DNA from 4 places in the Bradyrhizobium sp. B039 genome. Region 3 is predicted to be linked to each of the others. Evidence: predicted binding sites of a transcription regulator. Region 3 holds the regulator's gene; each other region holds the start of a gene.

Region 1 (2,199 bases), 4.0 Mb from region 3:
CCGAAGCGCTCGCTGCTCGGACCGCTGTTGAAGAAGCTGAAGGGCCGCTCGGGCCGCGCATCCGCGCCGCATCGCAAGGCGTCGTAGGCGCCCGCGTCGAGAAAACACGTCAAACAGAAACCAACGAGTTGGCGGACTACTTCTCGGCCCGCTGCTGTTGCTTCTTCGCCAGCAGCTGCCGCAGCGCCGTGATCTTCGCCGCGGCCTGGTCCGGCGGCAGATCTGCCTTCACGAGGATTTCTGCCTCGGCCTCGCGGCCCTGCAATCCCAGCACGAGCGCGAGATTGGCGCGGATCCGCGCATCGTTCTGATTGCGCTGATGGGCGCGGCCGAGCACCTGTTCGGCCTTCGCCAGATTGTTTTGCAGCACATAGGACAGGCCGAGATTGGACAGAACCTGCGGCTCGTCCGGCACGATCTTCAGCGCGGTCGCGTAATATTGCTGCGCCTCTTCGTTGCGGCCGAGCTGGTCGAGCGCCGCGCCCTGTGCCGACAGGATGCGCCAGTCCGGATCCTCCGGCGTATGCGCGCGGCTCAGAACGTCGAAAGCCTGCTGGAAATTGCCGTTGTCGGCGAGCGCGCGGCCGTAGCCGGCGAGCAGCGCCTTGTTGCGGGGATGGCCGAGCACGGCCTGCTCGAGCACCGCGACCGCCTGGGCGCTCTGCCCGCTCTCGCGCAGCGCCTTGCCGTAGTCGAGCGCGACGTTGGGATCGCTGGGCTTGGCGCGATAACGCTCGCGCAATGCGTCCATGTCCGGCTTGCCGTCTGCCTTGCTCGCGGCTTCCGACTTGCCGCCGAGCGCGCCGGTGATGTCCTCGATGCCAGTGGTCTGACAGCCGCCGAGGGCAAGGATCACAAGCGCGGACAGCAGATATCTCGCCGGGCGAGAGGCAAGGGACAAACGCTTGGACATACTCTGATCACTCGGCGACTGATCAGGGATGCTTACCGATTAACGCTAAATTCCCGTTAAGGACCTAAGCCCCGCAGTCTAATCGGTGAACTCGGCGCCGAACTCGCACCCGATGCGCCAGCGCAGGCGGCACTGGCGGGAATAGTCCGGCGCGAAGATGATGGTGAATTGCGGCGGCACTTCCAGGAATTCCGCCACGACTTTCACGCCCCCGTCCGAGATATCGGTGATCGTGCAATCTCGCGGCAGCGAGCCCGCGCCAAAGTGAATCTTGGCGAGCCGGCTGCACACCCGACGTTCGCTTCTCCGGCGATTTGCAAGCATTTTGATTGTTCACTTGTTAGATCACGGCCCATCCCGCAGCCCTAGGAGTAGCGGACATTCGTTGGGATGTGCTGAGGACAGAAGCTTGCATTCGACGCGTAGTGTCCGCGTCCTGTTTACGATTGGTTAGGGCTTGCGCGGCGCCGGATATGTTCCCGTATTGTTCTTGCGGAGGGTGGCCGGCTCTGCTACCCTCGATTGTGCGAGAGGGCAGGCTGGTTCGGCATGGTTCAACGGGTTTCTACCGTCGCCTTTGAAGGGATCGAGGCCCGCGCGGTCGACGTGCAGGTGCAGGTCGCGCCGGGCCTGCCGGCCTTTGCCATCGTCGGCCTGCCGGACAAGGCGGTGTCCGAGGCGCGCGAGCGGGTCCGCTCGGCGCTGATCGCCTCGGGCCTGGCGCTGCCGGCGCGGCGGATCATCGTCAATCTGGCCCCCGCCGATCTGCCCAAGGAAGGCAGCCATTACGACCTGCCGATCGCACTCGGGCTGATGGCGGCAATCGGCGCGATTCCGCCGGATGCGCTGACCGGCTTCACCGTGCTCGGCGAGCTCGGCCTCGACGGCTCGATCGCGCCTGTGGCCGGCGTTCTTCCCGCCGCGATCGGCGCCAATGTGCGCGAGGAAGGCTTGATCTGTCCGGCCGCCTGCGGCTCGGAAGCGGCCTGGGCGAGCCCGGACATCCAGATCATCGCCGCACAATCGCTGATCCAGATCGCCAACCACTTCAAGGGCACGCAGGTGCTGTCGCGGCCCTCGCCGAAAGTGCACGAGGCCGCCGCCTCAAAGCTCGACCTGCGCGACATCAAGGGCCAGGAAAGCGCCAAGCGGGCGCTGGAGATCGCGGCCGCCGGCGGACATCACCTGCTGATGATCGGCGCACCCGGCGCCGGCAAGTCGATGCTGGCGGCGCGCCTGCCCTCGATCCTGCCGCCGCTGTCGCCGGGCGAGCTGCTCGAGGTCTC
Region 2 (2,199 bases), 140 kb from region 3:
CTTTGGCGGCCCGATCGTCGCGAAGTACTGATCTTCGCCACCGACGCACATCGTCACGAAAGGCCGGCCTCGCGCCGGCCTTTTTGTTGTTCGCGCCCAAGTATCCAATCCAGCCGCTCGCTAGCGTTTTCGGAGAGGTGTGGCACCTCGGTGACACAACCTTTGGCTTTAATAATGTATAGCAATGACATCAGTCGGGTCGTTGGGTCCGCTGCTTTTCGCCGACGAAGAGAAACGAAACTGGGGAATTTGAAATGAAGAGAACTGTGCTGGCTTCGGCCAGTCTGCTCGTGCTCAGCGCGTTGGCTCCTGCCTCGGCGGCTGACCTGGCGGCCCGCCCTTACACCAAGGCGCCCGTGGCCGTGGCCTCGATCTACAACTGGAGCGGGTTCTACATCGGCGGCAACGCCGGTGGCGGCTCGAGCCATAATTGCTGGGATCTCACCGCCGTCGGAGTCGCCGCAATTCCGGTCACGGCTGAAGGCTGTCACAATGCGACCGGCGCTCTCGTCGGCGGCCAAATCGGCTATCGCTGGCAGTCCAGCAGCTGGGTGTTCGGCCTTGAAGCCCAGGGCGATTGGGCTGACCTGAAGGGCTCGAACGTCAGCGCTCCCGCCGCTCTCTTCCCGCTGGTGAACAATACCAAGATCGACGCCATCGGCCTCTTCACCGGCCAAGTCGGCTATGCCTGGAACAACGTGCTCTGGTACGTGAAGGGCGGCGCGGCCGTCACCCACAACAAGTTCAGCGGCACTCTGGCTGGCATTACGCTCGACACCGCGAACGAAACGCGCTGGGGCGGGACCGTCGGCACCGGCATCGAATTCGGCTTCGCTCCGAACTGGTCGGTCGCGGTCGAATACAACCACTTGTTCATGGGCAAGCACACCGACACTTTCACCTTCCTCGGCGTGGCCACCCGCAGCGACAGCATCAAGCAGGACGTCGACATGGGCACCGTCCGCCTCAACTACACCTTCGGCGGCCCCGTCGTCGCGAAGTACTGAGCTTCGCCTCCAACGGGATCGCGTTACGAAAGGCCGGCCTTGTGCCGGCCTTTTTGTTTTCGCGGACAGCCGAGCCGTCAGGGAATCGTGGGGCGAGAGGCCGTTCCGGTGCTCCGCTGCTGCCAGATGCCGCCAGCACGCCAACAATCCGTTGACGATTCGCAAGTCCCACTGGAAATCCGCCGCTGTTCTTCCTACGTTCGCTGACAACCCCATCGGCGCCGATCCCGGTTCCGGGCAAAGCGCGCCTTCACCATTGGCGCGGCCGCGCGTCTTTGGGATTCCCTGAGGACACCGGGATGGATGAAGTGATCAAGGCGAAGCGCCAACAACAGAACGCGGGCTCGAGCCTGCGCGCAATTACGATCCGTGGCGCGCGCGAGCATAACCTCAAGAACATCGACGTCGAGATTCCCCGCGACAAGCTCGTGGTGTTCACCGGCCTCTCCGGCTCCGGCAAATCCTCGCTCGCCTTCGACACCATCTATGCCGAGGGCCAGCGCCGCTACGTCGAATCGCTGTCGGCCTATGCGCGCCAGTTCCTGGAGATGATGCAGAAGCCTGACGTGGACCAGATCGACGGCCTGTCGCCGGCGATCTCGATCGAGCAGAAGACGACCTCGAAGAACCCTCGCTCCACCGTCGGCACCGTCACCGAGATCTACGACTACATGCGCCTGCTCTGGGCGCGCGTTGGCGTGCCCTATTCGCCCGCCACCGGCCTGCCGATCGAGAGCCAGACCGTCTCGCAGATGGTGGACCGCGTGCTGGCGCTGCCCGAGGGCACCCGCCTCTATCTGCTCGCGCCGGTCGTGCGCGGCCGCAAGGGCGAGTACCGCAAGGAGCTCGCCGAATGGCTCAAGAAGGGCTTTCAGCGCATCAAGATCGACGGCACCTTCCATGAGCTCGCGGAAGCGCCGACGCTGGACAAGAAGTTTCCGCACGACATCGACGTCGTCGTCGACCGCATCGTGGTGCGCGCCGATATCGGCCAGCGTCTCGCCGAAAGCTTCGAGACCGCGCTGAAGCTCGCCGAGGGCCTTGCCGTTGTCGAATTCGCCGATGCGCCCGCAGCCGCGCCGGCCGAGGAAAAGAAGAAGACCGCGAAGATCCACGACAAGAGCGGACCCGAGCGCATCCTGTTCTCGGAGAAATTCGCCTGCCCCGTCTCCGGCTTCACGATTCCCGAGAT
Region 3 (2,199 bases):
GTTGTAGGCAAATCTGCGGCTTGGCTCCGCAGGCTGCCATCACAATATCTTTTTCAAATGCGTCAGGAACAAAAACCGCTTCCGTGCATTTGGCGTGCATCTTCGTCAGCGACCAGCAGGTGCCGACCAGCCCGAATATTGCCAGGCGGGTTGCGACGGCTGCGCGACGGCGTTGCGGGCATTGCGCAATTGCTCGCTCGTCGTCTGCGTTGCCCTGCGGGCATGGTGCGACTGTGCGGCGAAGGCTTGCGACGCGGATGCTGCGATCAGCGCCACCGTCAAAACGATCTTGCGCATTGATTGTCTCCTCGATCTCCAGGGCCACGAAGCGATGAGGGCTTCGTGCGGCGTGGCGAGGATGTAGCGCTAGCGGAGGGCCGGATAATCTGAGCAAAACCAGAAAGACTATCCAGCCGGAGCGGACAATCGTCCGCTCCAATCGTCAACGCGCGGGTCGCCAACCGGCGGGGCGCGCTTTAGGTGATTGCTTGAGCATGATCTCCGCGCAAGCGCGTCCTGCGCTTGTCGCGAGGGAAAACCGCTGCGCACTTTGCGCTAACGCGGCCCTCCAGTCCGGATCACACTCAGTACTTCCGGTACAGGCCGATCAGCTTGCCCTGAATCTTCACCCGGTTGGGCGGCAGGATGCGGACCTCATAGGCCGCATTGGCGGGCTCGAGCGCGATCGAAGCGCCGCGGCGGCGGAAGCGCTTCAGCGTCGCTTCCTCGTCGTCGATCAGCGCCACCACGATGTCGCCGGTGTCGGCGCTCTCATTGCGCTGGATCAGCGCCATGTCGCCGTCGAGGATGCCGGCTTCGACCATCGAGTCGCCGCGCACTTCGAGCGCGTAGTGCTCGCCCGAGCCGAGCATGTCGGGCGGTACGCTGATGGTGTGGCTGCGGGTCTGCAACGCTTCGATCGGCGTGCCGGCCGCGATACGGCCCATCACCGGCACCGCAACGGGGCGTTCGCCCTCGTCCGCGCTGGAGCTCGCTCGCACCTTGCCGAGATTGCCCTCGATGACGCTCGGCGTGAAGCCACGGCGGTTGCCAGCGGCGGCCTGCAGCTCGGGCAACTTGATCACCTCGATCGCGCGGGCCCGGTTGGGCAGGCGCCGGATGAAGCCGCGCTCCTCCAGTGCGGTGATCAGGCGATGGATGCCTGACTTCGAGCGCAGGTCGAGCGCGTCCTTCATCTCGTCGAAGGAGGGCGGCACACCGCTTTCCTTCAAACGCTCGCTGATGAATCGCAGAAGCTCGTATTGTTTGCGCGTTAACATCTCGACCAAATCCCCCGGTTGATGTCGTTCGATTCCGAGACGGTGAATTCAGCGGCGAGCCGCCAGATGCTCGAAACAAATCATGAACGGACACTATATGTTCGATATGTGTTCCGCAACTGCTTAATTTACCGTGAACGCGACAAAGTTCGCGGAACGCGCAGGACCAGTGCGTTCAGGCGGGCAGTCGCAGCACCTCGCAAGGCGCGCCTGCCTCGACCTTCGGCGCGAACGGCGCGCGCACGAGAAGTGCCTGCGCCGCAGCGAGATTCGCAAGCAGCGAGGAATCCTGATGATTGACGGGAAGGGCGACAAGCATGCCGTCGTCGCGCCGCTCCAGGCGCGCACGAAGATAGTCCTCGCGCTGGTCATTGGCACCGACATCGCGGCCGAGCACGGCGCGCTCGCGACGATGGTGAATCACGGCGCGGCCCGACAGGGCGCGAATCAACGGAACCATGAACAGGAAGCCACACACATAGGACGACACGGGATTGCCGGGCAGGCCGATCACACCCATCGCCCCTAGCCGGCCGTGCATCATCGGCTTGCCCGGCCGCATCGCGATCTTCCAGAACGCCATCGCAATGCCTTCGGCCTTCAGCGCCTGCTGGACCAGATCGTGGTCGCCGACCGAGGCGCCGCCGATCGTGATCAGGATGTCGGCGCCGCTCTCTCGGGCACGGCGGATGCCGGCTGTGGTGGCCTCCAGCGTATCGGCGGCAACGCCGAGGTCGATGGTATCTGCGCCCTCCTGGCGGGCGAGGGCGTGCAGGGCATAGCCGTTGGAATAGACGATCTGGCCGGGGCCCGGCGTGGTGCCCGGCATCACCAGCTCGTCGCCGGTGGCGAGGATCGCGACCTTCGGACGGCGGCGGATGGGCAGGTCCGGGTGGTTCATCCCGGCGGCGAGCGCGAG
Region 4 (2,199 bases), 150 kb from region 3:
ATCTTGGAGCGGTCGCGAAGACCCGTGCCGATGAACGTCGTGCTGACGTTGTCTCCGGAGAAGTCGGCCCAGTTGCCCTGGCCTTCGAGCCCGAACACCCAATTGGCCGACTGCCAGCGATAGCCGACCTGGCCGCCGACCGTGCCGCCGGTCGCGTTGTGACAACCTTCGCCAATCAGAACGCCGGTGACGGGAGTTACAAAATCCCAGCATTTGTGGGCCGAGCCGCCGCCGCCGTTGATGCCGATGTAGAAGCCGCTCCAGTCGTAGATGGCCGCGACCATTGGCGGCGGAGCCTTCGTGTAGGGACGCGCCGCCAGATCCGCCGCGCTTGCAGGAGCCGACAGGCTCAACGCCACTGCACCGATTGCACCAATCAAAATCTTATTCATTGCAGTCTCCCCAATTCCGCCGCTTCTTGAAATCCCAGAAGCGGCCAAGCAGGCGCGACGCCCATATGAAATCAATTCCGAGGCAAACGTAGCCTAACGGGTGAGCAGAGTCCGTCGCCGAAATACAACAGTCGCGCGATAAGTGCGGCGTATGTAACTTAATGAATGTTAAGTGCTTTTTGTCGTTCACGGGAACCTGAAAAGGTTCCATCTGGCGCCAGCCATTTGAGCAGTACGCGGGCACCGCCCGGGCCATACATTTCGCGCTTGCTCGAACAGGAACAAATCTGGAACGAGCCGACGGCCGATGCTATATGTGGGGATAACCTGAGGGCTGGTGGGCTGATCGGTCCGCGCAAGCGTATAGGGTCGCCTCAATAGGTTGCAGAGGACCGCGGGGCGCGGTCGGGCCTTATCAATTCAGTGGCATTCGGAGTGGAGAGCGGCGATGGCGGGAAGCGTCAACAAGGTCATTCTGGTTGGAAATCTCGGCAAGGATCCTGAAATCCGCCGTACCCAGGACGGGCGGCCGATCGCGAATTTGAGCATCGCGACCTCGGAGACCTGGCGCGACAAGAACAGCGGCGAGCGCAAGGAAAAGACCGAGTGGCATCGCGTCGTGATCTTCAATGAAGGCCTCTGCAAGGTCGCCGAGCAGTACCTGAAGAAGGGTGCCAAGGTTTATATCGAGGGCGCGCTCCAGACCCGCAAATGGACCGACCAGAGCGGCGTTGAGAAGTACTCCACCGAAGTCGTGCTCCAGGGCTTCAACTCGACGCTCACGATGCTCGACGGCCGTGGCGGCGGGGGAGGCGGCAGCTTCGGCGAGGAGCCGGGCGGCGATTTCGGCTCCTCCGGTCCCGTCAGCAGCGCGCCGCGCCGCGCCGTCGCCGCCGGTGGCGGTGGCCGCAACAGCGACATGGATGACGACATCCCGTTCTGAGGCGGGCGGGCGCTTCGCCCCGAATGTTGTCGTGCTCGCGTAGAGCCGCAGGAATTCTTACCAATTGGCGGGCAGGGCTCGGTTTTTCCGAGCTTGCCTCATGTGCTGCTTCAAGCCTTTGACGGGGCATCATGTGAATGGTATTAACTTGATGTTAATCCTATTCACATGGATCACCCGCCGATCGGAGGAAGCCCCGCATGAGCCTCGCGCCGCTGCTTACGGCTGCTCCGGCGATCCCGCTGCATGCCTTTGCCGCCATGGCCGCCTTCGTGCTCGGGCTCGTCCAGTTTGCCGCTCCCAAAGGCACGCTGCCACACCGGACGATCGGCTGGATCTGGGTGGCGCTGATGGCGGTCGTGGCCGCCTCCTCGTTCTGGATCCACCAGAGCCGCCTGATCGGGCCGTTCAGCCCGATCCATGTCCTGTCGATCTTCACGCTGGTGGTGCTGCCGCTCGCGGTATGGCGGGCGCACGCCCATCGCGTCGCCGATCACCGGCTGATGATGATCTTCATCTTCGCCGGCGCGCTGGTGGTGGCGGGCCTGTTCACGCTGCTGCCCGGGCGCATCATGCACCGCGTGGTTTTCGGGGCCTAAGGGGCGGTTTCGGGCGGCTCGTCCGGGCCCCGCCCAGGGCGGTGCCGGGGAGGGCGTAAGTCTCTGGAAAAACAGTCGGAAAAAGCGCTTCCTTTACCCCGGCAAGGGTGGTTATCAGGGGCTCGATGCGCTATATGATTCCCAGATAAACCTCACCGGATTTCCCCTTGGCTGACGACGACGACAAGCCCGGCGACCAGCCGGCGCAACCCTCGGATATTCGCCCCGTCTCCATCTTCGAGGAGATGAAGAAGTCCTATCTCGA

Evidence for each region. The regulator LexA, encoded in region 3, represses DNA repair genes until DNA is damaged. The targets are predictions, from matches to a motif close to TGTTCNNNNTGTGTTCNG.
Region 1: AAFG50_RS42080 (YifB family Mg chelatase-like AAA ATPase) is a predicted target of LexA. The motif match lies at 1,388-1,405, and genes of this name have one in related genera.
Region 2: uvrA (excinuclease ABC subunit UvrA) is a predicted target of LexA. The motif match lies at 1,194-1,211, and genes of this name have one in related genera.
Region 4: AAFG50_RS22330 (single-stranded DNA-binding protein) is a predicted target of LexA. The motif match lies at 670-687, and genes of this name have one in related genera.

Annotation. Positions count from the first base shown of each region.
Region 1 covers NZ_CP152416.1:8,932,599-8,934,797, forward strand. The annotation lists gene AAFG50_RS42065 (AAA family ATPase) at 1-87, shown strand, start outside; gene AAFG50_RS42070 (tetratricopeptide repeat protein) at 137-913, opposite strand; gene AAFG50_RS42075 (PilZ domain-containing protein) at 992-1,237, opposite strand; gene AAFG50_RS42080 (YifB family Mg chelatase-like AAA ATPase) at 1,463-2,199, shown strand, end outside.
Region 2 covers NZ_CP152416.1:4,776,641-4,778,839, forward strand. The annotation lists gene AAFG50_RS22340 (outer membrane protein) at 1-31, shown strand, start outside; gene AAFG50_RS22345 (outer membrane beta-barrel protein) at 255-1,007, shown strand; gene uvrA (excinuclease ABC subunit UvrA) at 1,307-2,199, shown strand, end outside.
Region 3 covers NZ_CP152416.1:4,919,583-4,921,781, reverse strand. The annotation lists gene AAFG50_RS23000 (hypothetical protein) at 106-297, opposite strand; gene lexA (transcriptional repressor LexA) at 585-1,280, opposite strand; gene glp (gephyrin-like molybdotransferase Glp) at 1,456-2,199, opposite strand, start outside.
Region 4 covers NZ_CP152416.1:4,773,178-4,775,376, reverse strand. The annotation lists gene AAFG50_RS22335 (outer membrane beta-barrel protein) at 1-392, opposite strand, end outside; gene AAFG50_RS22330 (single-stranded DNA-binding protein) at 841-1,335, shown strand; gene AAFG50_RS22325 (DUF2306 domain-containing protein) at 1,536-1,934, shown strand; gene gyrA (DNA gyrase subunit A) at 2,102-2,199, shown strand, end outside.